DNA from 4 places in the Streptomyces sp. NPDC050674 genome. Region 2 is predicted to be linked to each of the others. Evidence: riboswitches for the same ligand, from Rfam matches in the RefSeq annotation. Region 2 holds a riboswitch; each other region holds the start of a gene.

Region 1 (7,063 bases), on a different contig from region 2:
AGGTCGTCGCCGACGAGCTGGACCTTGTCACCGAGCTTGTCGGTGATGGTCTTCCAGCCCTCCCAGTCGTCCTCGAACAGCGGGTCCTCGATGGACACGAGCGGGTACGCGTCGACGAGCTCCGCGTAGTACTCGGTCATCTCGGCCGCCGAGCGCTCCTTGCCCTCGAAGGTGTAGACGCCGTCCTTGTAGAACTCGGAGGCGGCGACGTCGAGCGCCAGGGCGATCTGCTCGCCGGGGGTGTACCCGGCTTCCTTGATCGCCTCGAGGATGAGGTCGAGGGCCTCGCGGTTGGAGCCGAGGTTCGGAGCGAAGCCGCCCTCGTCGCCGAGGCCGGTGGCCAGGCCCTTGGACTTCAGGACCTTCTTCAGCGTGTGGTAGACCTCGGCGCCCCAGCGCAGGGCCTCGGAGAAGGACTCCGCGCCGATCGGGGCGATCATGAACTCCTGGATGTCCACGTTGGAGTCGGCGTGCGAGCCGCCGTTCAGGATGTTCATCATCGGCACCGGCAGCAGGTGCGCGTTGGGGCCGCCCAGGTAGCGGAACAGCGGCAGGTCGCTGGCCTCGGAGGCGGCGTGGGCCACGGCGAGCGAGACGCCGAGGATGGCGTTGGCGCCGAGGGAGCCCTTGTTGTCGGTGGCGTCCAGGTCGAACATCGCCTGGTCGATCAGGCGCTGCTCGGTGGCGTCGTAGCCGACCAGCTCCGGGCCGATCTGCTCGATGACCGCGAGGACGGCCTTCTCCACACCCTTGCCGAGGTAGCGGTTCGAGTCGCCGTCGCGGAGCTCGATGGCCTCGAATGCGCCCGTGGAGGCGCCGGACGGGACGGCGGCACGACCGGTGCTGCCGTCGTCGAGGCCGACCTCGACCTCGACCGTGGGGTTGCCTCGGGAGTCCAGGATTTCCCGGGCTACGACGACGTCGATGGACGGCACGAGCATCTCCTTCTTGAATGTGACGCGGTGACGCGGGTCGCGTGGACCCGGCGGGGTGCGGGCCGTGGTGGCTCGCGACATGAGCCTAACCGGCTCCGGGCGATCGGCCACCGGGTCGCCCACCCCATGGACAGAACCGAGAGTAAATTGTTTCCGAACGGAACAAAGCCGGTTGCCGAAAAAACCCCGCCCCGGTGCGCACGGGGGATGGCGCACCGGGGCGGGGAGTCCGTGGGCCCCGGGGGGCCCGGAGGGGCCGCTGCCTACTTCAGGTGCAGCTGCTGGCCCGGGTAGATGAGGTTGGCGTCCTCGACGATGTCCTTGTTCAGCTCGAAGAGCTTCTCCCAGCCGCCCTTGACCTTCTTGTCCGCGGCGATCGAGCTGAGGGTGTCGCCCTCGACGACCTTGTACTCGCCGTCGCCCTTCTTGACCTTCTTGCCGGTCGGGGTGGTGACGGTCTTCTTGGCGGCCGGGCGGTCCTCGGAGCGGGAGGCCGGCTGCTGCTCGGTCTTGCGGGTCTCGGTGCTCTGCTGGCTCTGCTGGCTCTGCTGCTGCGTGGAGCTGCCGGAGTCGCTCGAGGAGCCGCCGCCGGTGTAGCCGGCACCCGACAGGCCCTTGCCGCAGACCGGCCAGGCACCCTTGCCCTGGCTCGCCAGGACCTTCTCGGCGACCTGGATCTGCTGGTCCTTGCTGGCCTGGTCGGCGGTCGAGGCGTACTGCGTGCCGCCGTACGCGGCCCAAGTGGAGGCGGAGAACTGCAGACCGCCGTAGTAGCCGTTGCCGGTATTGATGGACCAGTTGCCGCCGGACTCGCACTGGGCGACGGCGTCCCACTCGGAGGCGGTGGCGGCGGAGGCGTTGCCGGCCGCCATCAGCGGGGCGGCGATGGCGACACCGGTGACACCGGCGAGCGCGGCGGCGCGGGTGGCCTTGGACGGACGACGGTGCTTGCCCTTGGCGGAAAACAGCATGAATCGATCCCCTCACCGACGCCTGCGAGGTGAGCTGTCGGGTTCGGGCCGGTTGAGTTGCCCGGCCGCGTCCCTCACGGGACACGGCTTCACCCCAAGCCCTTCCGGCACAACCGGCCGGTCGGGCACCTACCTTGGGTCCCCCGCTCCTGCCTACGGCGCTTGACGCGACGACTGTTCCCGGGCGGCCGCTGGCAGGATTCGGCGTTGCGGCAGCCGGGGCTCGTGGTGACGAGCGATCACGACCGTAGACACGCGATCCGCCGAATTTCAAAGACGATCAGGGCTTCTGAGATCTATCTCTCACCGGCCTTATACGGGACATTCGGCGCGAAACATGACGTGAACTCACCCGGTTTAGGGGTGACTTCGACCGCCGTTTCCGCACTGCCCGGACGGCTACCCCTCGTCCGCTTCGACCCCTGTGGTGAGCTTCTGACCGGGGAGGATGAGGTTCGGGTCGGTACCGACCGTCTGCTCGTTGTCGTCGTAGAGGGAGTGCCATCCACCGTCGACGTCAAGGGAGTCGGCGATGGACCAGAGGCTGTCGCCGACGCCGACGATGTAGGAACCCTGGGAGGCGTCACCGCCGCGCGAGGCGTGGCGGCCCGAGGACGCGCCCTCACGGCCGCTCGCGGACGCGGAGTCCTCCTCGGCGCCGGGGCCGCGGTGACGGCCGGAGCCGGTGCCCGCCGGGGCCGAGGACGCGTCACCCTGAGGCGAGTTGGCGGACTCACCGCCCTCACCGGAGCCGGAGCTGCCGGACTTCTCGCCCCGCTCCTGCTTCTCGTCCCGCTCCTGGGAGGTGGAATCGGACGACTTGTCGGACTTGCTGGTTTCGTCCTTCTCGGTCGACCGTGCGTCGGGCGACGACGACGGGCTCGAGGACGGCTCCGGAGAAGGGGACGCGTCAGGGCCGTCGAGCAGACCGGGTGAGTCCACCTCACCGGATGCCCCGGACGAGCCGGACGTGTCCGACCCCTTGCCCTGCTCGAGGCCCGAGAGCAGTCCGCAGGTGCGCCACGCGCCGACCCCCTGGTCGGCGAGGACTCTCTCGGCCACGGATATCTGCTGGGAGCGACTGGCCAGGTCGGCACTCGCGGCGTAGTCGAGACCGCCGTACTTCTCCCAGTCCTCCTGGGACAACTGCAGGCCGCCGTAATAGCCGTTGCCGCTGTTCTGGCTCCACGCGCCGCCGGTCTCGCAGTCCGCGACCCGGTCCCAGGTCGTGCCGTCGGCCGCGCTGGCGCCGGAGGCCCCGAGGAGGGGGATCGCGATGGCGGAGCCGGTCACTCCGGCCGCCACGAGGAGAGCCGGAGCCTGACGGGGGCGGCGGTGCCGACCGTTCCCGGAGAGCATACGGAGACCTTTCGCGAGACAGCAGTGACCGGCGGCCGGAATCCCGGGCCGCATTGATGGGTGAACGTATCGGCAGACGATCACTTGTCACAAGTTCATGCCGCGCAGATCACGTGAAGATCACAGCTCTGATGTTTCGTCACGTCCGGCCGGTGCGAACTCCACCGGCAGCGTGCGCAGCCCCCGCATGATGAGGCCGCCGCGCCACCGCAGCTCGGCCGGGTCCGCCGCCAGCCGGAGGTCCGGGAGGCGGGTGAGGAGGGTGGCGAGCGCGGTCTGGCCCTCCAGGCGGGCGAGCGGGGCACCGAGGCAGTAGTGGATGCCGTGGCCGTACCCGAGGTGCTGGTTGTCGCGGCGGGCGAGGTCCAGCGCGTCCGGGTCGGCGAACCGCTCCGGGTCCCGGTCCGCGGCGGCCAGGACGACGAGGACGGGATCGCCGGCCTCGACGCGCTGCCCGCCGAGCGTGAGGGGCTGCGTGGCGAAGCGCCAGGTGGCGAGCTCGACCGGGCCGTCGTAGCGCAGCAGTTCCTCGACGCCCGTCTCCAGCAGGCCCGTTTCCCCGGCGGCGAGGGACGCCTGGAGGCGGGCGCGTTCCCCGGGGTGGGTGAGCAGGGCGTAGGTGCCGTTGCCGATCAGGTTCACCGTGGTCTCGAAACCGGCGAACAGCAGGATGAAGGCCATGGCCGCCGCCTCGTTCTCGGTGAGGTGCTCACCGTGGTCCGAGGCGCGGATGAGGCCGGAGATGAGGTCCTCGCCCGGGGTGGGCTCGGCGGGCAGCGCCTCCCGCTTGCGGTGGATGAGGTCGGCGAGGTAGCCGCGCATCTTCTTCACCGAGCGCGCCACGCCGCCCCGGGGACCGCCCTGGTGACGGATCATCATGCCCGCCCAGTCGCGGAAGTCGTCCTGGTCCTCGCGGGGGACGCCGAGCAGGTCGCAGATGGCGTAGATGGGCAGCGGGAAGGCGAAGTCGTGGATGAGGTCGGCGGAGCCCTTGTGCGCGAACCCGTCGATGAGGGTGTCGGTGAGCTCCTGCACCCGTGGCGCGAACTCGGCGACGCGGCGGGGCGTGAACGCCTTGGACACCAGCCGGCGCAGCCGGGTGTGATCCGGCGGGTCGATGTTCAGCAGATGCGTCATCAGCTCCGCCTTGCGCTCGCCGGGGATCCCGGTCTTGCCCTTGGCGTGCGCCGGTTCGTCGTGGTGCGCCGGGTTCTTGGAGAGCCGGTTGTCGGCGAGCGTCTGCTTGGCGTCGGCGTACCGCGTGACCAGCCATGCCTCCACCCCGCTGGGCAGCCGCGTCTTGTGGACGGGGCTGTGCGTGCGGAGCCAGGCGTAGGCGGGGTAGGGGTCGCTCGCGAACTCCCAGGTGAAGAGCTCGGGAGCGGTCGCGGGTGTGCTGGGCGAGGGCTGGTCGGTCACGCGTCGACCGTATCCGGCTCGCCGCCGCTCCCCCGCCCCGGACCGCTCAGCCCTCGGCCTGCCGGATCGCGTCGCGGTAGGCGCGGGCCGCCGCCCTGAGGGCCGCCTCCGGGTCGACGCCCTCCGACTCGGCGCGGACGGCCAGGGCCAGGAGCTCGTAGCCGACGCCCTCGACGGGCGGGAGCGGTATGTCCAGGCCCGCCGTGCGCACGCGGGAGGCCAGCTTGGCCGCGAGGGCGAGGCCGGGCTGGCCGAGGGGAATCCCCTCGGTGATCGAGGTGCGCTGCTTCTCGACCGCCTTGGTGCGCAGCCAGTGCTCCTTGACCTCCTCGGGGGTGGTGGCCGTCGCGTCGCCGAAGACATGCGGATGGCGGTGGATCAGCTTGGCGACGATGCCGCCGGCCACGTCGTCGATGGAGAAGGCCTCCTCCCCGTCCTCCGGGCGGCCCTCCTCGGCGATCCGGGCGTGGAAGACGACCTGGAGGAGGACGTCACCGAGCTCCTCGCGCAGTTCGTCGCGGTCGCCCTCCTCGATCGCCTCGACGAGTTCGTACGCCTCCTCGATGCCGTACTTGGCCAGGCCCTCGTGGGTCTGCCGGGAGGACCAGGGGCATTCGAGGCGGATGCGGTCCATGACCTGGACGAGGTCCAGGAGACGGGCGCCGGGGAGGTCGTAGGAGGCGGGCAGCAGTTCCAGCTCGGGCATGGCGATCCGGCCGGTGCCGGCGAGGCGGGCCAGACCGTCCGTGAGGGCCGGTTCGCCCTCGCCCGTCGCCACCACGACCACCGTGCGGCCGCCGGCGCAGGCGCCGACCAGCTCCTCGGCGGTCGGCGCCGCCTCCTCGACGGCGATCCCCGCCTCACGCAGATAGGGCAGCTGCGGATGGGCACCGTCCGCGCACAGCACCTGGTCCGCCCCGTGCAGCGCCCGCCAGGCGGGCCAGGAGAGCAGGCCGGGGGCGACGCGGTGGCTGGTGGTGAGCAGGATGATGCGGCCGGTGGCGGCGGCCGCGCCGGTCCGCGCGGGGCCCGGTCCGGCTTCGGGGCTGTTGGCGTTCACGGTTCGAAGCTATCCCACGCCGCCGGGGGCAGCGGGGGGTGCCCACAGGGGTGGGAATCGGGGGACGGGGGCGTTCTACAGGCCCTGCTGGGTCTGGGCCGTCGTGACGTCCCGGACCCAGGGCGTCTTGGCGTCGGCCCGGCTGCTCTTCTGGACGTCCCAGGTGCCGTAGCGCGGGTTGAGGTCGACGTCGAGGTTCTTGGAGGCGTCGGAGAGGGCCTTCCAGAACTCGGGGCGGTCGGTGCTCGTGCCGAGCTTCTCGGCGAGCTTCTGAGCCTCCAGCTGGAGATGGAGATTCTCCTCGAGGCGCTGCGGCGGGATGCCGTACTGCTGGAGCCAGGTCGTCTCCAGCGCCTTGGCGCCGCCGGCCTGCTGTTCGAGGCCGGAGCGCATCTGCTGGACCTCCCTGCGGGAGACGGTGACCCCGGCGTCCTCGGCGGCGCGGTGCAGCACCCGGTCCAGGACCATGGTGTGCAGGGTGTCGCGGGTGAGGGTGCCGGTCCGGGCGATGGCCTGCTGGTACTGGGCCTCGTCCCGCACGGCGGCCCGCTGGGCCGCGCGGACCTCGCCCACCCGCTCGTCCAGCTGCGAGACGGTGATCCGCTGGCCTCCCACCACGGCCGCCGCACCGGGATGCGCGTCGTTCCCGCAGGCGGTGAGAAGGGGTGCCGCTGCGGCGATCGCGGCGGTGAGGACGAGCGCGGTGCGACGGCGGCGGTGCAAGGAGACCTCCCGAGGAGACTGCAACGACAGGTGCGGCGCGCAGCGCCTCCGCCAGGGGTGGTGGTCGGGCGACGGGCGGGCGCACAAGGTCTTGCGATGATCGATGGTAGGCAGTGGGCAAGCTCTGGCCAACCCATTCGACCAACGATTCACCGGGACTTCCGGCACCGCCGCGCCGCCCCCGGACCGGTCCTCAGCCCCGCACCTGCCCCAGCCACTGCAGCGTCCGGCGGATCTCCGCCCCCAGCGGATGGGCGTGACCGTGAGTGCGTTCGACGTCGTGCAGCAACCGCGCCAGGGTGTCGTGGGCGGCACCGCGGTCGCCGAGGGCGAGCAGCAGGTGCCCGATGCGGCGGCGGACGTCGTGGGCCAGTTCCGGGCCGCCGGCCGCGACGTACTGGTTCTCGTAGTACGGCAGCACCGCCCGGTACTCGGCGAGCGCCGCGGCCGGCTCGCCCAGCTGTTCGAGGCATTGGGCGGCCTCGTAGCGGAAGCGCAGGGCCTGGGGGTCGGCCTGGCCGGCCTCGGCGGCGCGTTCGTCGGCGAGGCGGCGCAGCTCGGGCAGGGCGCGCCGGTACTGGCCGTCGTCCAGGAGC
Region 2 (7,063 bases):
AATCGATCATCGGCCGCATGGAGCGCCACGGCGGTACGGCGCGGCTGCGCGCGGTGCCGGACGGCGGCACGGAGGTCGAGCTGGAGATGGAGAGGGCGGAGAAGACGTCATGAGCGACCCGACCGAGGCGAACGGTACGGCGGGATCGGCGGAGGCGGCCGGCCCCGCGGAGTCGGACGGCGGCCCCGGGCGCCATGTGCGCGTGGTCCTCGTGGACGACCACCGCATGTTCCGCACGGGGGTCCAGGCCGAGATCGGCCGGACCGAGCAGACCGGTGTCGAGGTCGTGGGCGAAGCCGCCGACGTCGACCAGGCCGTCACGGTCATCACCGCGACCCGGCCCGAGGTGGTCCTCCTCGATGTGCACCTGCCCGGCGGCGGCGGTGTCGAAGTGCTGCGCCGCTGCGCCCCGTTGATGGGCGACGCCGAGCAGCCGGTCCGCTTCCTCGCGTTGTCCGTGTCGGACGCGGCGGAGGACGTGATCGGCGTGATCCGGGGCGGGGCCCGCGGATACGTCACCAAGACGATCACCGGCACGGACCTCGTGGACTCGATCTTCCGCGTCCAGGAGGGCGACGCGGTCTTCTCGCCCCGGCTGGCCGGGTTCGTCCTGGACGCCTTCGCCTCCACGGACGCGCCGCCGGTCGACGAGGACCTGGACCGCCTGACCCAGCGCGAGCGCGAGGTGCTGCGGCTCATCGCGCGGGGGTACGCGTACAAGGAGATCGCCAAGCAGCTGTACATCTCCGTGAAGACGGTCGAGTCGCATGTCTCGGCGGTGCTGCGCAAGCTCCAGCTGTCGAACCGGCACGAGCTGACGCGCTGGGCGACGGCTCGCCGGCTGGTCTGACACCGGCGCTCACACCACCCGCGTCGCCCCCGCGTACGGCATCTCGTCGAGCGGGGCGACGCGCACCGGCGCGGACGGGTTCGGGGCGTGGATCATCTGCCCGTTGCCCACGTAGATGCCCACATGGCTGATGCCGGCGTAGAAGAAGACCAGGTCACCGGGGCGCAGTTCGGAGCGGGAGACGCGGCGGCCGGCGGCGATCTGGGAGTACGTCGTGCGCGGCAGGGAGACCCCGGCGGCGCGGTAGGCGGCCTGCACCAGACCCGAGCAGTCGAAGGCGTTCGGGCCGGTTGCGCCCCACACATAGGGGCTGCCGAGCTTTTGGTAGGCGTAGGAGACGGCGGCGGCCGCCCGGGAGTCGGGCGCCTGGGAGGAGGCCGGGCCGGGGGCCGCCAGGGTGTCCCGCGCGCCGGTGGAGCGTGAGGCGCGGTCCGGGGATCCGCCCTGCCGGGAACGTTCCTGCGGTTCGAGCCGGGACAGCAGCCGCCGGGCGGAGCCCAGCTTGCCGGTGATCGTCTTCTTGTGCCGCTTCAGTTCCGTCTGCCGCGACTTCAGGGAGGTCAGCTCGATGTGGGCGGCCCCGCGCAGCTGCTCGATCTCCCTCAGCCGCTTGCGCACGCCGGAGACGGCGGCGTTCTGCCGGTTGCCGGCCCGCTCGACGAACTCGGCGTTCTCCAGGTACCGGTCGGGGTCGTCGGACAGGGCGAGCTGCACCGCGGGATCCAGTCCGCCGGCGCGGTACTGCGCGGCGGCGACCGAACCCAGGCCCTGGCGGGCCGAGTTGAGCCGTTCCTCCTTGCGCGCCGCCTGGTCCTGGAGGTTCCTCAGGCGCTGCGCGGCCGCTTCGGCCTCCTCCTTGGCGCCGTTGTACTTCTCGGTGGCGACCTCCGCCTCCCGGTACAGCTTGTCCACCTCGGCCTTGACCTGACCGGCGGTGAGCGGGGGCTCGGCGTGCCCGGTCCCGTCGAAGGCCGTCGCCGTCGCCGCGCCCGCGAGGGCGATCGTGGCGGCCGTACGGGCCTTGCCGCCACCCAATGCGCGCTGTCGGGGCTTGCGGTGCGCTGCCACCTGGAGGCCACGTCCTTTCCTCGACCGCCGGTGAGGGCGCATACGGCCGCCGGGGGGAACGGACGGGCGGCCTGCGCGTCCGGCGACGGCCCGCACAGGGGGAGCGGATCGCCGCCGGACTTCTCGGCGGTGGTGTCCGACTGCCGCCCCTGGCCCGGGCGGCGGTGGGGAGCCGGGCACCTGGAGGAGGACGTTAAACGTCGCCGAGGCGGGCCGGTGGCGGGTGTGCGGAACTGTCTCGAGAGGACCGGCGGTGACCGTATGCGACCGTAGCGCCGTCTCGACCCCGCACGCTTCACTCAGCGTGATGACCGATGCGCCGAATCGTGCGCGAGTGACCCTGATCGGGTGCTATGGGGCGCATATATGCATCAGTGGCCCGGTGTCGGGCGGCCCGCGGGCCCCTGATTAGGCTCCGGCCTCATGGACGTACTCATCCACCTCTTCGTCGGCCTCCACATCGTCGGCATCGCCGCGCTCCTGGGCGGATTCCTCACCCAGATGAAGGCGATGGGCGAGGGCACGGCCCGCTTCACGCCCGCGATGCTGCACGGCGCGCTGACGATGCTGGTCACCGGTGTGGCGCTGGTCGGCCTCAACCAGGCCGACGACCAGACCGTGGACAACATCAAGATCGGCGTGAAGCTGGCCCTGCTGATCGTGATCCTCGGCCTGGTCTATGTGAAGCGGGACGAGGAGAAGGTGGACAAGGGCCTGTTCGGCCTGGTCGGGCTGCTGACCACGGCGAACGTCTTCATCGCCGTGCTCTGGACCTGACCCGGGAGGGACGGGCGCGCGCCGAGGTGAGCGCCCAGGCGGTGCAGCCGAGCCAGGCCGCCACGGTCATCCACAGCAGGACCTCGCCGAGGGCGTCGAGCCAGGGCGCGTCCAGGGCGGCGGCGACGGCCAGGGCGGCCACGGCCGTGCCGACCGCGGTGAAGACGGTCGCCCAGCGGGCCACGTCGTAGCCGTGCCGGGGCCAGGCGAGCTCGGCGGTGAGCAGGCCCACGCAGCAGACCAGGGTGAGCACGAGCAGCCCGGCCGTCACCCTGCCGAGGACGGCGTGGTCGTCGTCGTTCCACAGGTACATGCGGGCGCTGTCGGCGCTGATCAGACGTGCCCCGGCCAGCGCCGACAGGGCGAGCGCCCCGGCCGCGAGCCAGTGGTCCCCGCGCCCCTCGGTCACCTCCCGCGGCGGGAAGCGCAGCAGCGCGAAGCAGTAGAGCACCAGCCCCGGCCAGAACAGCACCATGGCCGCGTGGGCGAGCCAGGCGGCCGACTCGGCCGCGGCGAGCGTGGCGCCGAGCACGGCCAGCCCCTGGGTGGCCGCACACCGCAGGAACACCGTGCCGCGGCGCTCCGGGTTCGCCGCGACGAGCAGCGCCGCCCACAGCAGGGCCGCGAGCGCCAGCAGCGCCGCGGCCGACCGCTGCCAGCCGGCCGCGCAGAAGCCGGTGCCGATCAGGGCGGTCGCCGCCGTAAAGGTGAGCGCGGTCGGCGTCTGCGCCGGCCACCGCGGCCGCGAGGGCCGCAGCACGGCGTACGCGACCGCCCCGGCCCAGGCCGCGCAGGCCGGGACGAGGGCGACACGGGAGAGGGTCTCGTACCCCGCCGAGTCGAGACCGACCGCCAGGGCGCCGGTCGTCAGCGCGTACATCGCGCACAGGGCGGCGGACAGGGGGAGACCGGGCATGGCGCCGATGCTAGGCAGCGCCGTGCGCGCGGGGAGAGGGGCACGCGCGCGTGCCCCTCAAAATCGGACCAAGACCGTCAGGCCGGACGCACCACGCTGTGGATCGCCGACTCGCCGTCGTAGTAGATCGACTCCTCGCGCACGTACGTGCCGGGCTTCGGGGCGTGGATCATCATGCCGTTGCCGATGTAGATCCCGACATGGGTGACGTCGTCGTAGAAGAACACCAGGTCACCGGGCTGGGCCTGGGAGAGCGGGACCGTGGTGCCGGCGTTCACCTGGTCGTAGGTGGTGCGCGGCAGGGTGACGGACGCGGCCTTCCAGGCGGCCTGGGTGAGTCCGGAGCAGTCGTAGGAGCCCGGGCCGACGGCGCCCCACACGTACGGCTTGCCGATCTGGGCACGGGCGAAGGCGAGCGCCTTGTCGGCCTTGGTGGCGTACGAGGAGTCGGCCGGGACGGTCACGGAGGACGAGCCGGAGCCCGTGGACCCCGAGGCGGAGGACCCGCCCTCCCGCTGCCCCGCCGCCTGGTCCTGCGCCGTCTGCCGGGCGGCCTGCTGCCGGGCCAGCTCGTCGGCCTTGCGGGCGGCCTCCTCCCGCTTCTCCCGCTCGATCGCCGCGAGCCGGGCCTTCTCCTCGGCGGTCAGCCGGGACATCAGCTCGCGGGCGTCGGCCAGCTTGCGCTGGACGGTGGCCTTGGCTGCCTTCAGGTCGCCCTGCGACTCGGTGAGCGTCTCGAGGCTCTCGGTCGCCTCCTGGCGCTTCTTCATCGTCTCGGACTGCTGCGTGACGTAGTCGTCGACCGCGACCTTCTGACGGCCCGTCATCCGGTCCATCAGCTGGGTCTGGTCGAAGTAGTCCTGCGGGGTGTCCGCGAGCAGGAACGTGGCCGTGTCCGGGGCGGCGGCGCCGGTGCGGTACTGGGCGGAGGCGAAGGAACCCAGCTCCTCACGCGCCTCGTTGAGCTTCTGGGTGCGCTGGGCGACGTCGTCCAGGAGGGTGTCGACGCGCTTGCGCTGCTTCGAGGTCTTCTCCTTGGCCGCGTTGTACTTCTCGGTGGCCGACTCGGCCTGGCGGTACAGGTCGCCGACCTTCTTCTCGACGTCCTCCAGGCTGGGCTTGTCGTCGGCCTCGGGGGTGGCGTTGGCCGACTGGGACAGCAGGGCCACGGAGGTGAGGGCCGCCGTTGCGAGGGCGGGGGTCCGTATGCCTGCCACGCGCGTACCCGTAGGACGCGACTTGCGGTGCGACGCCAAGGGAGGCGACTCCTTCCACGTTCCGCCTACCGGGTTAGCTGTCGGGTTCGGGCGGATGGTTCGGAAGGGTTGCCCTACGGCCTTCTCCGCACAGGGAGTCGGGCCGATTCACCCCAGGTTCACGGTTGGGTCCCCGGCTCCGGCTGCCGCTGCGGCACACCGGACTCGGCGGAGGCCGCGCGGCCCGGCGACGTTCGCCGGTGGGGGTCATGCGGCCTGATCGCACCGTAGCCAATTCGTGTGGCCCTTGTGAAGGTTGATGGGTGATATGCCCGATACATTTTCGTGACCTTACTCATGAGCGTTGCGGAGAGTGAACGATCCGGGGCGGTTGATCACGACATGTCCACGAATGAGGAGGGTGTAGCAGGCCGTCACCGGCCGGTCATGGAGGGCGACAATGCGCCGCCGGACGGTCGATCCGCGGCCGGGTGCGCGGCGAGGTTCCGGCGATGTTCTCGGGGCGGCGGCGTGCTGTCAGTGGGGCGCCCTAGACTCGGAGAGCGATGAGCAGCCTCTTTGACGACAGCTTCCTGGCGGACCTCCAGGCCCGGCGGGGCCCCGCGGACGAGCCCCCGCCGCCGCCCGAGGACGATCACGTTCCGGAGTCGATCCCGGACGATCTGTTCGGCGGGAAGTTCGACGCGCCGCCGGACCACGACCCCTACTACCGGGACGGCGCCCCCCGCCCGGTGGTGGACACCGCCACCCTCCTGGAGGGGCTGAACGACAACCAGCGCGCCGCCGTCGTCCATTCCGGCTCCCCGCTGCTCATCGTGGCCGGCGCAGGCTCCGGCAAGACCCGTGTGCTCACGCACCGCATCGCCCACCTGCTCGCCGAGCGGGACGTGCACCCCGGCCAGATCCTCGCGATCACCTTCACCAACAAGGCCGCCGGTGAGATGAAGGAGCGCGTCGAGCAACTGGTCGGCCCGCGCGCGAACGCCATGTGGGTCATGACCTTCCACAGCGCGTGCGTGCGCATCCTCCGGCGCGAGAGCAAGAGGCTCGGCTTCACCTCGTCGTTCTCGATCTACGACGCCGCCGACTCCAAGCGGCTGATGGCCCTGGTCTGCCGCGACCTGGACCTCGACCCCAAGCGCTTCCCGCCGAAGTCCTTCAGCGCCAAGATCAGCAACCTGAAGAACGAGCTGATCGACGAGGAGGACTTCGCCGCCCAGGCCACTGGGGGCACCTCCCAGACGGAGTCTGGGGGAGGGTTCGAGAAGACCCTCGCCCAGGCCTACGCGATGTACCAGTCGCGGCTGCGCGAGGCGAACGCACTCGACTTCGACGACCTGATCATGACGACGGTCAACCTGCTGCGCGCCTTCCCGGACGTCGCCGAGCACTACCGCCGCCGCTTCCGGCACGTCCTGGTCGACGAGTACCAGGACACCAACCACGCCCAGTACGCCCTGGTCCGCGAGCTCGTCGGCACCGCTGAGCACCCGGTCGACGTACCGCCCGAGGCCGAGGTCCCGCCCGCCGAGCTGTGCGTGGTGGGCGACGCCGACCAGTCGATCTACGCCTTCCGCGGCGCGACGATCCGCAACATCCTCCAGTTCGAGGAGGACTACCCGGACGCCACGACGATCCTGCTCGAGCAGAACTACCGCTCCACGCAGACCATCCTCAGCGCGGCCAACGCGGTCATCGAGCGCAACGAGTCCCGCCGTCCCAAGAACCTGTGGACCAACGCGGGCGCCGGTGCCCGGATCACCGGCTACGTCGCCGACACCGAGCACGACGAGGCCCAGTTCGTCGCCGACGAGATAGACCGCCTCACGGACGCGGGCGAGGCCAAGGCCGGCGACGTCGCCGTCTTCTACCGCACCAACGCCCAGTCCCGTGTCTTCGAAGAGGTCTTCATCCGCGTCGGCCTGCCCTACAAGGTCGTCGGCGGCGTCCGCTTCTACGAGCGCAAGGAGGTCCGGGACGTCCTGGCCTACCTGCGCGTGCTGGCCAACCCCGAGGACTCGGTGCCGCTGCGCCGGATCCTCAACGTCCCCAAGCGGGGCATCGGTGACCGCGCCGAGGCGATGATCGACGCCCTGTCCCAGCGCGAGAAGATCAGCTTCCCGCAGGCGCTCAAGCGCGTCGACGAGGCGTACGGCATGGCCGCGCGCTCCACCAACGCCGTCAAGCGGTTCAACACCCTGATGGAGGACCTGCGCACCATCGTCGAGTCCGGCG
Region 3 (7,063 bases), on a different contig from region 2:
CGCTCGATCGCTCCCACGAACGCCCGCGGGCCGCGCCGGTGTTCCACCCGGCACGGCCCGCACGCGCAGGAGCCGCTCTCACGCCACCGGGGCGATTCGCATCCTGATGTCGTCCGGCGACAGCGCCCCCTTGGCCGTCACGTGGTCGCCCGAGGACTCCCCGCGCAACCGGCGCCCGATCCACGGCACCAGGAACTCGCGCGCCCAGGCGACGTTGTCCCGCCGCACATCGAGAACGCCGCGCGGGGGCAGCGGAGGCCACGCCTGCTCGGGGTCGGCCGGCACGTCGAGGCCGAGCACCTGGCCGGCGCGCAGCGCCACCCGCGTGTGGCCCTCCGGAGACAGGTGCAGCCGGTCGGCGTCCCAGGCCCTGCGGTCCTGCACACTGCGCAGGGACCACAGGTCGAGCACCGGGCAGCCGTACCGGTCGGCGATGGCCCGGACATGGCCGTTGTAGGTGGCGATCTTGCCGCGCAGGTGCTTGAGCACCGGCACGCCACGGGTGTCGAACCCGGTCGTCACCATCACCGTGCCGGACACGGCGATGAGCTGGACCAGGGCACGCTCGAAACGCTCGGCCACCTCGTCGGGGTCGGTGCCCGGCCGGATGATGTCATTGCCCCCGGCACAGAAGGAGACGAGGTCCGGGGCCATGTCGACGGCCCGCGGAACCTGGTCCGCCACGATCTGGTCGAGGAGCTTCCCGCGTACGGCGAGATTGGTGTACCGGAAGTCGCCCTCGGGCCTGCGGTCGGCGAGCAGGACGGCGAACCGGTCGGCCCAGCCGACGAAGGCCCCGTCGGGGCCGGGGTCGCCGACGCCCTCGGTGAAGCTGTCCCCCAGCGCCACGTACGACCCGATCACTGCTCTGCTGTCACTCTTCGAATCGTCTGCCACAACGGTCCATGATTCACCCTTGAATGTGACTTACGCGACCGTAGGAAGGGGTTGACTGGCGGTGAGATAAGCCACTCCCAAAGTGTTCGCCAACTCCGGAATACACCGCTTGTCAGGGATGTTTCGGGGTGAACCGCCAGACCCGGAATCCGCTGATCCGGAAATGGCTCCAGACGGTCCGGAAGGCGAAGTGCCCGCCCGTGTAGGGCTGCGGGTCGGTGTGGTCGAAGACGAGCCGCCCGTTGTTCCACCATTGGACCGTGGAGCCGTCGGAGACGATCCGGACCCGGTTCGGCTCGTTCGCGGCCAGCAGCGGCTCGGTGCAGTCGAGGACCAGGGGCCGCACGCCGGGCTGGCCGACGTAACGGCGCAGCCGGGTCGTGGTGTTGTAGTTGGCGCCGTAGCCCGCGTAGTAGGTCGTGAGGTGGTCGTACTCGTCGAGGGCGCCGCCGCGCGGAGTCGCGAAGAGGTCGCCCGGAGAGCGGACGTCGGTCGCGTTCCAGAAGTTGTTGAGGTCCGAGACCCGGTCGTTGGCCCCGCCCTCGGAGACCGGGGTGGCGGTGTACTCCAGCAGGTACGGCCCTTCGAGTCGCCGCCTGAACCACACGGTGGCACCGCTCGGCACGTCGATCTCCAGGACGCCGCGGGAGGCGGTGACGGTGCCGCCGTCCTGGAGTTCGGTCGCCCACTGCCCGAGGCCGTGGCAGAAGTCGTCGCGGGCGACGAGGCGGCGGGGCGCGGCGTGCGCGGGCGCCGTCGGCGAGAGGACCGCGTACGCGGCTCCGGCGGCCAGGGCTGCGAACGCTCTGCGGGTGGTCGGCACGGGACACAGCTCCTCGGGATCCGCCGGGAAGGCTCTGGAAAGCGCTTGCACTCCGGACGGGATCACTCTGTCCCAACTGCCGCCGCCTGTCGATCCCTTGATGCGCCATCGGCCGCACACGCCGAAGGCCGGACCCGGGGTCGGGGTCCGGCCTTCACAGGCGTGTCAGGCGGGTGGTCGTGCGGTCGGTCAGCCGACGGAGACGCCGTGCGAGCGCAGGTAGGCGACCGGGTCCACGTCCGAGCCGTAGTCCGGCGTGGTGCGGATCTCGAAGTGCAGGTGCGGTCCGGTCACGTTGCCGGTCGCACCCGACAGGCCGACCTGCTGCCCGGCGGTCACGGTCTGGCCGGCCGAGACGGACAGCTGGGACAGGTGGGCGTACTGGGCGTAGAAGCCGTCGGCGAGCTTGATGACGACCTGGTTGCCGTAGGCGCCGCCCCAGCCGGCGGAGACGACCGTGCCCGCGCCGACGGCCTTGAGGGAGGTGCCGGTCGGGACGACGAAGTCGACACCGGTGTGGTAGCCGCTGGACCACATGCTGCCGGACATGTGGTACGGGGTGCCGATGGTGGCGCCGTTCACCGGGAGGGTGTAGCCGCTGGAGTTGCTCTGCGCGGCGGGCTCGGCGGCGGCCGGCTTGGCGGCGGTCTCCGCCTTCGGTGCCGGGTCGGCGGCGGACTGCTCGGGGGCCGAGGCCTTGGGCGTCGAAGGGGCGGACGGCTTCGGCGCGCTCGCCGCCTTCTTGCCGATCGACAGCTTCAGGCCCGGGTGGATCAGCGACGGGTCGGAACCGACGGCGTCACGGTTGTCGGCGTAGAGCTTCTTCCAGCCGCCGCTGACGTGCTGGTCGGCCGCGATCTTCGCGAGGTAGTCGCCGGCCTTCACGGTGTAGACGCGGGAGCCGGTGGCGTTTTCGGCGGCCTTCTTCTCAGCGGCCGGGGCCGACTGGACGGCCTTTTCCGGAGCCGACTGCGGGGTGGCGGCGTGGGCGCCGGCGGCCCCCATGAGCGGGAGGGCGAGGGCGGCCCCGCCGGTTCCGGCGACGGCGATGGAGCGGGTGAAACGCTGGGTCTTGGGGCGGCGGTGCTTACCCTTCGCGGGCATGGCGAATTCCTCTCCGTCGCCTGCGAGGTGAGCTGTCGGGTGCGAGCTGGAGATGCCCGGCCGCGCCGAGGCGTGGCTTAACCCCAAGCCGTTCCGGGAACCGGAACAGGCGTCTTACCTGTGGGTCCCCCGCTCCTGCCGTACGTCGGGTCAGTGTGTGCGGGCTCCGGGCGGCGGCAGGATTAGGCGTCCGTCCGGATTGGTGTGGAACGTAAGCGACCAAGACGCAATAGGACAAGCTTGCGGTTGCCCGCGACGGTGCTCCCCTCACCGCGCCGACACATTCCGCCGTCACCGAGCGTGGATTACCGATCTCCCGCTTTGCTCAATAACCCTGCGCATTGCCGGAATTACGTGAACATGGCGACAACACATCGTCACGAATATGACGATGGTCACGCGCCCCGACCTCATCTCCTTTACGATCGGGGCACGTTATCCCCTTAACTACCTAAGCGCCCTATTCGGACAGAAGGGCTACTTCCGCTTAAGGCGGACGACGGTGGCGTCGAGATCCCCGCCCAGGCCGACCCGGAGTCCGTGATGGAGCAGCAGGGCACCTCGGTGAACTTCGCCCGTTTCGAGGCATTCGTACTCCGCTGCCGGATCGAGGCCGCGCAGCCGGAGTGCCGGGACGGGCTCGCCGTAGCGCTGCGCCTGGAGCCAGGCGAGCACGACGGTCTCCTCGCCGAGGACGTACTGCACGGCGCTCAGTCCGCCCTCCGGGGGGCGCAGCCGGTACAGGTCGCCGCGTTGCACCACGGGCCGGATCTCCTTGTAGAGCCCGACCCACTCCGCCGCCTCGGCCAGCTCCTCGGCCGTCCACTTCGTGAGGTCGCCGCCGACCCCGAGCACCCCGGCCATGGCACTGACGAACCGGAACCGCAGCGAGCTGGCCCGGTGGTTGAGCATGGCGTTCGGACTGTCGGTGACCCAGGCGGCCATGACCCGGGGCGGATGGATCTGGCTGAAGCCGTGCTGGATGGCGAGCCGGTCCAGGGGGTCGGTGTTGTCGGAGGTCCACACCTGGTCCGTGCGGCCCAGCACGCCGAGGTCGATCCGGCCGCCGCCACCCGAGCAGGACTCGAAGGCCACACCCGGGTGGGCGGCCCGCAGCCGGTCCAGCAGGGCGTACAGGCCGCGCACGTGGTCGACCCACAGCCGCTGCGGGTAGGGGTCGTCGGGCCAGCCGGCATCGGTGAAGCAGCGGTTGAAGTCCCACTTCACGTAGTCGATCGGCGCGCTGGAGAGGAGCCCGTCGAGCTGCTCCCACAGGTACTCCCGGACATCCTCTCGCGCGAGGTTGAGGACGAGCTGATTGCGGAACTCCGTCCGCTTTCGCCCTGTTTGGTACTGCACCCAGTCGGGGTGCGCGCGGTACAGATCGCTGTCCGGGTTGACCATCTCGGGCTCGACCCAGATGCCGAACCGCATGCCGAGTCCGCGCACATGATCGGCGAGCGGCTTCAGCCCGCCCGGGAAGCGGTCGGGGTTGGGAGTCCAGTCGCCGAGCCCGGCCCGGTCACTGGTGCGCGCCCCGAACCAGCCGTCGTCGACCACGAACAGCTCGACGCCCATGGCGGCGGCCCGCTCGGCGAGCGCCCGCTGCTGCTCCTCGGAGATGTCGAACTCGGTGGCCTCCCAGGAGTTGAACAGCACCGGCCGGTCCTGCCCGGCGTCCGGGATCACATAGGCGCGCTGGTAGGCGTGCCAGGCCCGGCTCGCCCCGCCGAAACCACCGTCGCTCCAGAGGCCGGCGAAGACGGGGGTGGTGTACGACTCACCCGCGTCCAGCGTCAGCAGGCCCGAGTCGTCGTAGCCGGCGCCGCCGGTGATCTGCACGCGCGCGTCGGGGAGCTGGGCCACGGCGATCCGCCAGGAGCCGGACCAGCCGAGGGCGCAGCCGTACACCTCGCCGTGCTCCTCGGTGGCGTCGGTGTCGAGGGCGACCCAGGGCAGGTGCTGGTGGGAGGTGTGGCCGCGGCGGCTGCCGATGACCTTCTCGCCGTGGGTGAGGGCCGAGCGCGTCAGCCGGGACTCGGCACCCCATCGGCCGTGCAGCTGGGAGAGCCGCCAGGCGTCACGGTCGGGCAGCGTCCAGGTCGCGGAGTCGGCGCGCAGCAGCTCCAGTGCCGGTCCCCGGTTGTCCAGGGTCACCCAGCGCTCGACGACGTCCGTCGAGGCACGCATCCGGTAGTGCAGCGTCACGGTCAGGCCGTCGTCGCGGAACCGGAGTCTCAGCTCGTCGTCCTGGGTGTCGTGTCCGTCGAAGGTCCACTCGGTGCCGCGGCGCCCGGCCGTGCGCACGGACAGGGCGGGGCGCACGAAACGGGGGCCGCCCTCGACCGGGTACTCCTCCCGTCCGTCGAGCGGGGACTCGAAGGGCCAGTACTCGGGCAGCGGCCGCACGGTGAGGGCCTCGGCGTCGGCGAGGCCGATCCTGGGGCCCCAGTGCAGGTGCAGCAGCTCGTCCCGGTCGGTGACATGGACGGCATAGCTGCTGGCCGGCCCGGAGAGTACCCATGTACGACCGTCTTCGGAAGTGTCCAGCATCATGGCCTCACAGATTCGAACAAGCCCGACCAGAGGCGACCAGGCGGCAACATCATCGAGTGCCGCGGGGGCTCCGGGCAACGCTTGTGGACAACTCATTGCCCCAGGCAGGCATGTCGTATCGTCGAGTGACGCCCGTCGACGAGCCGCGCCGGCGGCGCCGAAGGGGAGGAGCCCTCGTGACACAGCAGGTCCCGTCGACCGAGCCCGAGCTGGCCGGAGTGCGCAACTTCCGTGATCTGGGCGGCCTTCCGACCGTGGACGGCCGGCGGGTGCGGCAGGGCGTGCTGTTCCGCAGCGGCCATCTCGCCCACGCGACCGGGGAGGACGCCGCCTTCCTGGCCACTCTGGGCCTGCACACGATCTTCGACTTCCGCAACGCCGCCGACCAGAAGCTCGAGGGGCCGGACGTCGAGCTGCCCGGCGTGCGCAATGTGAACCTGCCGCTGAGCGACCCGGCCGACGGCGCCGAGTTCTGGAAGATGGTGCGCGACGGCGACCTGGAGCAGCTGCGCGCGATCCTCGCGGACGGCAAGGGCGCGGACCGGATGATCGCCTCGTACCGCATGATCATCAAGGAGCGCACGGGCGAGCACGCGCAGGTGCTGCACGCGCTCGCGCAGGACAGCGTGCCCGCGCTGATGCACTGCGCGGCCGGCAAGGACCGCGCGGGTCTGTCCGTCGCGGTGACGCTGCTGGCGGTGGGCGTGGAGCGCGAGGCGATCGTCGACGACTACCTGAAGTCGAACGCCAAGCACCGCCGCTACAAGGTGCACCGCAGCAGCTCCGCCGCCTCGGCCTACTCCCCGGAGGTCATGGAGCTGCTCAGCCCCCTCTTCGACGCGCGCGCCGAGTACCTGACGGCGGCCTTCGACACCATCGAGGAGACCTGGGGCGGTGTCGAGGCCTATCTGGAGAAGGGGCTGAGCCTCACCCCGGAGATCCGGGAGCGGCTGCGCGAGCGGCTCCTCGACTGAGGCGCCGCCCGGCCCGGGGCTACTTCGCCCCGACCTCGAACAGCAGGTACACGAACGCGGCGAAGATGTGGCCGGCGATGAGGTAGACGAACAGCCTCACCCACAGGGCGCGGGGGAACTTCTCCTCCATGTCGCTCATGACGCGTCTCCAGAGGTGGGGCCCAGGCACAGGGCGGCCGTGGGGCTCTGCAACAGGGTGTGGACGAAGAGCAGGTCGACGCCGTCGTGGTCCTCGGCGGCGATCCGGTGCGGGGTGAGCGAGTCGAAGTGGGCGCTGTCGCCGGCCGCCAGCCGGTGGGTGGTGTCCCCGAGGCGCAGCCGCAGCCGGCCGCGCAGCACGTGCAGCCATTCCTCACCGGGGTGGACGCGCACGACGTCGCCCTGGGATCCGTGGGGCACGTGGACCCGCAGGGCCTGCATCCCGCGGCCGGGGGCACCGGCCTGCCAGTACGTCCAGCCGCCCGCCGCGGTCGGTTCCATGTCGGCCGCGCGGATGACGGAGTCCCGTTCGGCGACCGTCTCGCCGAGCAGTTCGGAGACCGTCGTACCGTAGATGCGGGCGAGGGCCAGCAGCATCGGCAGCGAGGGCTGGCGCTGCCCGGTCTCCAGTCGGGAGAGGTGGGCCGGCGACAGCCCGGCGGAGCGGGCCGCGGCCTCCAGGGTGAGTGAGGCCCGGCGCCTCAGGGCCCGCAGCTGGGGGGCGACGGCG
Region 4 (7,063 bases), on a different contig from region 2:
CAAGCCCGCCCCGCGCGACGGCTCGCTGCCGGAGATCATCGGCGAGCAGCTGCGCGAGGTCGTCGAGGAGGACGTCCCCGCGCGTGCGCTGATGGCCGCCTACCGGCTGCCGCACGACGGCACGCGCGAATGCGACGCGGCCGACCTGGCCCTCACCGTCCTCGGCGGCGGCGAGTCCTCCCGCCTCTACAACCGCCTGGTGCGGCGCGACCGTACGGCCGTGGCGGCCGGATTCGGCCTGCTGCGGCTCGCCGGGGCGCCCTCCCTGGGGTGGCTGGACGTGAAGACGTCCGGTGACGTGGAGGTCCCGGTCATCGAGAGCGCCATCGACGAGGAGCTCGCCCGGTTCGCCGAGGAGGGCCCCACGGCCGAGGAGATGGAGCGCGCCCAGGCCCAGTTGGAGCGCGAGTGGCTGGACCGCCTCGGCACGGTCGCGGGCCGCGCCGACGAACTGTGCCGGTACACCGTGCTGTTCGGCGACCCGCAGCTCGCCCTGACCGCCGTCAACCGCGTCCTGGAGATCACGGCGGAGGAGGTCCAGGAGGCCGCCAAGGCCCGCCTGCGCCCCGACAACCGCGCGGTGCTCGTCTACGAGCCCGTCGCCGACGAGACCGACGAGACCGACGACACCGCAGCCGCGGCCGGCGACGAGAACGAGGAGGCGGCCAAGTGACCGAGCTCGCCACGATGGACTTCCACCCCCGGCCGCAGGCGGGCGAGGCGCGCCCCTGGGCCTTCCCGGCCCCCGAGCGCGGCACGCTCGGCAACGGCCTGACGGTGCTGCGCTGCCACCGCCCCGGTCAGCAGGTCGTCGCGGTGGAGGTGCTGCTGGACGCCCCCCTGGACGCCGAGCCGGCCGGCCTCGACGGTGTGGCCACGATCATGGCCCGGGCCTTCTCCGAGGGCACCGACAAGCACTCCGCCGAGGACTTCGCCGCCGAGCTGGAGCGCGCCGGAGCCACCCTCGACGCCCACGCCGACCACCCGGGCGTCCGGCTCAGCCTGGAGGTGCCCGCCTCCCGGCTCGCCAAGGGACTGAACCTGATCGCCGACGCCCTGAGGGCGCCCGCGTTCGCCGACAGCGAGGTCGAGCGGCTGGTCCGCAACCGCCTCGACGAGATCCCGCACGAGCTGGCCAACCCCTCCCGCCGCGCCGCCAAGGAGCTCTCCAGGGAGCTGTTCCCGGCGGGCTCGCGCATGTCGCGGCCCCGGCAGGGCACCGAGGAGACGGTCGCGACGATCGACTCCGCGGCCGTGCGCGGCTTCTACGAGAAGCACGTCCGCCCCGCCACGGCCACCGTGGTGGTCGTCGGCGACCTGACCGGCATCGACCTCGACGCCCTGCTCGGGGAGACCCTGGGCGCCTGGACGGGCTCCTCGGCCGAGCCGCGCCCGGTGCCGCCGGTGACCGCCGACGACACCGGCCGGGTCGTCATCGTGGACCGCCCGGGCGCCGTCCAGACGCAGTTGCTGATCGGCCGTGTCGGCCCGGACCGGCACGACCGCGTGTGGCCCGCGCAGGTGCTCGGCACGTACTGCCTGGGCGGCACCCTCACCTCCCGCCTGGACCGCGTCCTGCGCGAGGAGAAGGGCTACACCTACGGCGTGCGGGCGTTCGGCCAGGTCCTCAGGTCCGCGCCGGACGGCACCGGTGCCGCGATGCTCGCCATCAGCGGTTCCGTGGACACGCCCAACACCGGCCCCGCCCTGGAGGACCTCTGGACGGTGCTGCGCACCCTCTCCGCCGAGGGGCTGACCGACGCCGAGCGGGACGTCGCCGTGCAGAACCTGGTCGGCGTGGCGCCGCTGAAGTACGAGACGGCGGCGGCCGTCGCGAGCACGCTGGCCGACCAGGTCGAGCAGCACCTGCCCGACGACTACCAGGCCACCCTGTACCGGCAGCTCGCGGCCACCGGCACCGTGGAGGCCACCGCGGCGGCCGTGAGCGCCTTCCCGGTGGACCGTCTGGTGACCGTTCTCGTCGGTGACGCGGCGCAGATCAAGGCACCCGTCGAGGCCCTCGGCATCGGCGAAGTCACCGTCGTCGCCGCCGAGTAGCGGCACGCGCTCAGGGGCCCTGGTCGTCTTCGAAGGCACCAGGGCCCCTTTATGCCCGAATTGATACGGAGGTTGCCTGTCTGCCCTGTGGGATGCGCTACAAAAGCCGGGATTCATTTGGGAATTGAAAGTGACGCCGCTTAGCGTCATCCGGGCTGTTCGTCAGGCAGTGCGCCGCACCCGCGGCACCGGACAGTCATCGCCGAGTCCCCGTACGGCGCGAGCCAGGGGAGCCGGGGACCCATCGCAGTCCCTGGGGTGAATCGGACGCCCGCGCCCGTGGCGAGGGAGTCCGTAGGAGACCTTCCTGCTCCGAACCCGTCAGCTAACCCGGTAGGCGAGAGGGAAGGAAAGGACCAGCCACTTCATGGCGTTCACTCGCGCCACCGGCAAGCACCGTCGTCCCAGCAGGATCCAGCGCGGCACCGCCCGCGCGGCGGGCGTCGCGGCCCTCGCCACCACCGGCGTGATCGGCACCGTGGCGGCCCCCGCTGCCTTCGCCGCCGAGCCCACCGCCGAGCAGACGGGTCTCACCCCGGTCGTCACCATGGGCGACACCGTGGCCCAGCAGATCGACGCCCAGGCCATCGCGCAGCAGCAGGCCGCCGACGAGGCCGCCGCCAAGCAGAAGGCCGAGGAGGCCGCCCGCAAGCGTGCCGCCGAGGCCGCCCAGGAGGCCAAGGAAGCCGCCGAGAAGGCCCGCGAGGCCAAGGAGCGCGCCGCCCGCGAGGCCGAGCGCAAGCGCCTCAACGCCTTCGTGGCCCCGATCTCCGGCTCGTACGTCTCCACCGGCTACAAGGCGAGCAGCGGCCTGTGGTCCTCCGGCAGCCACACCGGCGTCGACTTCCACGCCGCCACCGGCACCTCCGTCCACGCGGTCGGCGCGGGCACCGTCGTCGAGGCCGGCTGGGGCGGCTCCTACGGCAACCAGATCGTGATCAAGATGCACGACGGGACGTACACGCAGTACGGCCACCTGTCCTCCATCGGCGTCTCGGTCGGCCAGCAGGTCACCCCGGGCCAGCAGATCGGCCTGTCCGGCGCGACCGGCAACGTCACCGGTCCGCACCTGCACTTCGAGGCCCGCACGAGCCCCGAGTACGGCTCGGACATCGACCCGGTCGCCTACCTGCGCTCGCACGGCGTGAACGTCTGACCGGCACCTCGTCGCTCTCCCCGAAGCCCCGGCTCCCCGAGCCGGGGCTTTCGGCGTTCACGGCGGCGGAGTGTCCAAAAAATATTCATGGATTCCCGCTTGCCGTCGGAAATTCCGGCTCATTGCAATAGAGTCACGGAACACGCGCCGCTCGCCGGCGTTTCACGGGGATTAAGCGGAGGTCGGTCATGCGTATTCCCGCGCACTCGGTGTGCACGGCCATCCGGGACGACATCGTCGCCGGTGTCCACGCGCGCGGCAGCCGGCTCACCGAAGAACTCCTCGCGCGCCGCTACGGCGTCTCGCGGGTCCCCGTGCGGGAGGCGCTGCGCACCCTGGAGGCCGAGGGCTTCGTGGTGACCCGGCGGCACGCGGGCGCGTGCGTGGCCGAACCCACCGAGCAGGAGGCCGCCGACCTGCTGGAGATGCGGCTGCTGCTGGAGCCGCTCGGCGCCGCACGGGCCGCCCAGCGCCGCACCGAGGGGCATCTGAAGGTCCTGCGGGGGCTGGTCAGGCTGGGCCAGGAGCGGGCCCGCCGGGGCAACAGCGACGACCTGCGTTCCTTGGGCGGCTGGTTCCACGAGACGCTCGCCCAGGCCTCCGGGAGTCCCGCGCTGACCTCGATGCTCACCCAGCTCCGCCACAAGATCGCCTGGATGTACGCCGTGGACGCGCCGCTGAGTCCGGTGGAGTCCTGGGCGGAGCACGGCGCGATCGTGGACGCGGTGGCGCGCGGCGACGGCGAGCGCGCGCGGGCGGTCACGGCGCTGCACACCGAGCGCGCGGCGGGCGCGCACCGCTTGCGCTCCGGCTCCGCCGGGGAAGGCGCCGAGCGTGTGAGGAACTCGCAACATCCCGTAAACACGGCGAGCCTGCGGCATTAACACGGCAGCCGTATACAAAGAGAGCAGTCAATTTCCGGGGGTCTCTTTCAGCTGCCCGGATTCCTGAATTCGTTCCCCATTCCGGCGGCAAATGGCGAAGGGCCCGCCCGGTGAATTCGGACGAGCCCTTCGCTGTACGCCCGATCGGGCGCTCGGGATCAGACGGTCTCGGGCAGTTCCTCGAGACCCTCGGAGACCAGCTTCGCGAGCCGGTCCAGGGCGGCGTCCGCGCCCTCGGCGTCGGAGGCGAGGACGATCTCCTCGCCACCCTGTGCGCCGAGGCCGAGGACGGCCAGCATGGAGGCCGCGTTGACGGGCTTGCCGTCGGCCTTGGCGATCGTCACCGGGACGCCTGCGGCCGTGGCGGCTCGGACGAAGATGGAGGCGGGACGGGCGTGGAGACCCTCGGCCCAGCCGACGTTGACGCGGCGCTCAGCCATGTGTTGCTGCCCTTCGCTTTTCAGGGTTGTCTAGACCAGTTTCCCATACCGTGAAGCCGTACCGGGAGCGGTCCTCGGACCGCCCCGGGGTGCCGTCGGATCGCGGCCTCGACCCGACTGACGCCCTCCACAGACTGCCTCGCGCCGCTGTCGGACGCTAGCCGTACTCTGGGGCCCATGCAGACCTCGCCGGACCGGCACGAGTATCCCGCCCACTGGGAAGCCGACGTGGTGCTGCGCGACGGGGGCACCGCGCGCATCCGGCCCATCACCGTTGATGACGCCGATCGCCTGGTCAGCTTCTACGAGCAGGTCTCCGACGAGTCGAAGTACTACCGCTTCTTCGCGCCGTACCCTCGCCTGTCCGCCAAGGACGTCCACCGCTTCACGCACCACGACTTTGTGGACCGGGTGGGACTCGCGGCCACGGTGGGCGGCGAGTTCATCGCCACCGTACGCTACGACCGGATCGGCGCCGACGGAACGCCCGCGTCCGCACCCGCCGACGAGGCCGAGGTCGCCTTCCTCGTGCAGGACGCCCACCAGGGCCGCGGAGTCGCCTCCGCCCTGCTGGAACACATCGGAGCCGTCGCCCGCGAGCGCGGCATCCGCCGCTTCGCCGCCGAGGTGCTGCCCGCCAACACCAAGATGATCAAGGTGTTCACGGACGCCGGCTACACCCAGAAGCGCAGTTTCGAGGACGGCGTCGTCCGTCTGGAGTTCGACCTCGAACCCACCGACCGCTCCCTGGCCGTGCAGTACGCGCGCGAGCACCGCGCCGAGGCGCGGTCCGTGCAGCGGCTGCTCGCACCCGGCTCGGTCGCCGTCATCGGGGCCGGTCGCACACCCGGCGGCGTGGGCCGCAGCGTCCTCGGCAACATCCGGGACGCCGGCTACGGCGGCCGCCTCTACGCGGTGAACAAGGCCCTGCCGGAGGGGCACAAGGAGCTCGACGGGGTGCCCGCGCACCGCTCGGTCCGGGACATCGACGGCCCCGTCGACCTCGCCGTCGTCGCGGTGCCGGCCGATCACGTCCCCGAGGTCGTCACCGAGTGCGGCGAGCACGGCGTCCAAGGGCTGGTCGTCGTCTCCGCCGGGTACGCCGAGAGCGGCCCCGAGGGGCGCGAACGCCAGCGCGCACTCGTCCGGCAGGCCCGCACGTACGGCATGCGGATCATCGGGCCGAACGCCTTCGGCATCATCAACACCTCCCCCCGGGTGAGGCTCAACGCCTCCCTCGCCCCCGAGGTGCCGCGCCCGGGCCGGATCGGCCTGTTCGCCCAGTCCGGAGCCATCGGCATCGCCCTGCTCTCCCGGCTGCACCGGCGCGGCGGCGGTGTCACGGGCGTGACCGGAGTCTCCACCTTCGTCTCCTCCGGCAACCGCGCCGACGTCTCCGGCAACGACGTCCTTCAGTACTGGTACGAGGACCCCGACACCGACGTCGTCCTCATGTACCTGGAGTCCATCGGCAACCCCCGCAAGTTCACCCGCCTCGCCCGCCGCACCGCCGCCGCCAAGCCCCTGGTCGTCGTCCAGGGCGCCCGGCACGGCGCCGCCCCCCAGGGGCACGCCGTCCGGGCGACCCGGCTGCCGCACGCGACCGTCTCGGCGCTGCTGCGGCAGGCCGGTGTGATCAGGGTCGACACCATCACCGAGCTGGTGGACGCGGGCCTGCTGCTCGCCCGCCAGCCCCTGCCCGCCGGGCCCCGGGTGGCGATCCTCGGCAACTCCGAATCGCTCGGCCTGCTCACCTACGACGCGTGCCTGGCCGAGGGGCTGCGCCCGCATCCGCCGCAGGACCTGACCACCGCCGCCTCAGCGGCGGACTTCCACGCGGCCCTGTCCCGCGCGCTGGCCGACGACCGGTGCGACGCCGTCGTCGTCACCGCCATACCGTCGGTGGGGGAGGGCTCGGTCGGTGACGCCGCCCTCGCGCAGGCCCTGCGCTCGGCCGCGGCCGCGGCCCCCTCCAAGCCGGTCCTGGTCGTCCACGTGGAGCTCGGCGGCCTGGCGGAGGCCCTGTCGGCGGCGGCGAGCACGGCCCCGCAGACCGCGGCGGACCCCGACGCCCCCCGCCCGGCCCCGCAGGCCCCGGCGGACCCCGACGAAGCGGCACGCCCGGCACCGCGGGCCGCCGGGGACCCCGAGGAGGCTCCCCGCCGGGACCCGCGGGCCGCCGGGAACTCCGACGAGGCCCCTCGCCGGGACCCGCGGGCCGCCGGGAACTCCGACGAGGCCCCTCGCCGGGACCCGCGGGCCGCCGGGAACTCCGACGAGGCCCCCCGTCGGGCCCCGCAGGCCGCCGGGAACTCCGACGAAGCCCCCCGCTCGGCCCCGCAGACCGCAGCGGACCCCGACGACGCCCCCCGCCCGGCACCCGCCGGACGACGCCCTGCGGCCCCGGAGGCCCAGGCCGCCGCCGAGGCCCCCGAAGGCGCCCACCTCATCCCCGCCTATCCCGCCGCCGAGCGCGCCGTACGCGCCCTCGGCCAGGCCGTCGCCTACGCGCAGTGGCGGCGCGA

The links. A riboswitch is a leader RNA that binds a small molecule or an ion and turns the genes downstream of it on or off. The one in region 2 is predicted to bind cyclic di-AMP.
Region 1: another riboswitch for cyclic di-AMP. It lies ahead of AB0I06_RS16115 (transglycosylase family protein); the one in region 2 lies ahead of AB0I06_RS11405 (NlpC/P60 family protein).
Region 3: another riboswitch for cyclic di-AMP. It lies ahead of AB0I06_RS02040 (peptidoglycan DD-metalloendopeptidase family protein); the one in region 2 lies ahead of AB0I06_RS11405 (NlpC/P60 family protein).
Region 4: another riboswitch for cyclic di-AMP. It lies ahead of AB0I06_RS28760 (M23 family metallopeptidase); the one in region 2 lies ahead of AB0I06_RS11405 (NlpC/P60 family protein).

What each region holds. Positions count from the first base shown of each region.
Region 1 covers NZ_JBFAIG010000008.1:228,688-235,750, reverse strand. The annotation lists gene eno (phosphopyruvate hydratase) at 1-935, opposite strand, end outside; gene AB0I06_RS16115 (transglycosylase family protein) at 1,199-1,906, opposite strand; cyclic di-AMP (ydaO/yuaA leader) riboswitch at 1,911-2,077, opposite strand; gene AB0I06_RS16110 (transglycosylase family protein) at 2,306-3,265, opposite strand; gene AB0I06_RS16105 (cytochrome P450) at 3,386-4,684, opposite strand; gene AB0I06_RS16100 (nucleoside triphosphate pyrophosphohydrolase) at 4,731-5,744, opposite strand; gene AB0I06_RS16095 (SurA N-terminal domain-containing protein) at 5,820-6,467, opposite strand; gene AB0I06_RS16090 (protein kinase) at 6,661-7,063, opposite strand, start outside.
Region 2 covers NZ_JBFAIG010000005.1:235,857-242,919, reverse strand. The annotation lists gene AB0I06_RS11430 (PspC domain-containing protein) at 1-113, shown strand, start outside; gene AB0I06_RS11425 (response regulator transcription factor) at 110-850, shown strand; gene AB0I06_RS11420 (C40 family peptidase) at 860-1,918, opposite strand; gene AB0I06_RS11415 (hypothetical protein) at 2,342-2,695, shown strand; gene AB0I06_RS11410 (hypothetical protein) at 2,673-3,611, opposite strand; gene AB0I06_RS11405 (NlpC/P60 family protein) at 3,689-4,867, opposite strand; cyclic di-AMP (ydaO/yuaA leader) riboswitch at 4,875-5,048, opposite strand; gene pcrA (DNA helicase PcrA) at 5,374-7,063, shown strand, end outside.
Region 3 covers NZ_JBFAIG010000001.1:489,139-496,201, forward strand. The annotation lists gene AB0I06_RS02030 (SGNH/GDSL hydrolase family protein) at 79-864, opposite strand; gene AB0I06_RS02035 (DUF6250 domain-containing protein) at 1,010-1,720, opposite strand; gene AB0I06_RS02040 (peptidoglycan DD-metalloendopeptidase family protein) at 1,910-2,824, opposite strand; cyclic di-AMP (ydaO/yuaA leader) riboswitch at 2,829-2,990, opposite strand; gene AB0I06_RS02045 (alpha-galactosidase) at 3,302-5,377, opposite strand; gene AB0I06_RS02050 (tyrosine-protein phosphatase) at 5,557-6,354, shown strand; gene AB0I06_RS02055 (DUF6126 family protein) at 6,374-6,493, opposite strand; gene AB0I06_RS02060 (XRE family transcriptional regulator) at 6,490-7,063, opposite strand, start outside.
Region 4 covers NZ_JBFAIG010000020.1:112,185-119,247, forward strand. The annotation lists gene AB0I06_RS28750 (pitrilysin family protein) at 1-673, shown strand, start outside; gene AB0I06_RS28755 (pitrilysin family protein) at 670-2,058, shown strand; cyclic di-AMP (ydaO/yuaA leader) riboswitch at 2,249-2,413, shown strand; gene AB0I06_RS28760 (M23 family metallopeptidase) at 2,426-3,214, shown strand; gene AB0I06_RS28765 (GntR family transcriptional regulator) at 3,403-4,098, shown strand; gene AB0I06_RS28770 (HPr family phosphocarrier protein) at 4,257-4,538, opposite strand; gene AB0I06_RS28775 (GNAT family N-acetyltransferase) at 4,716-7,063, shown strand, end outside.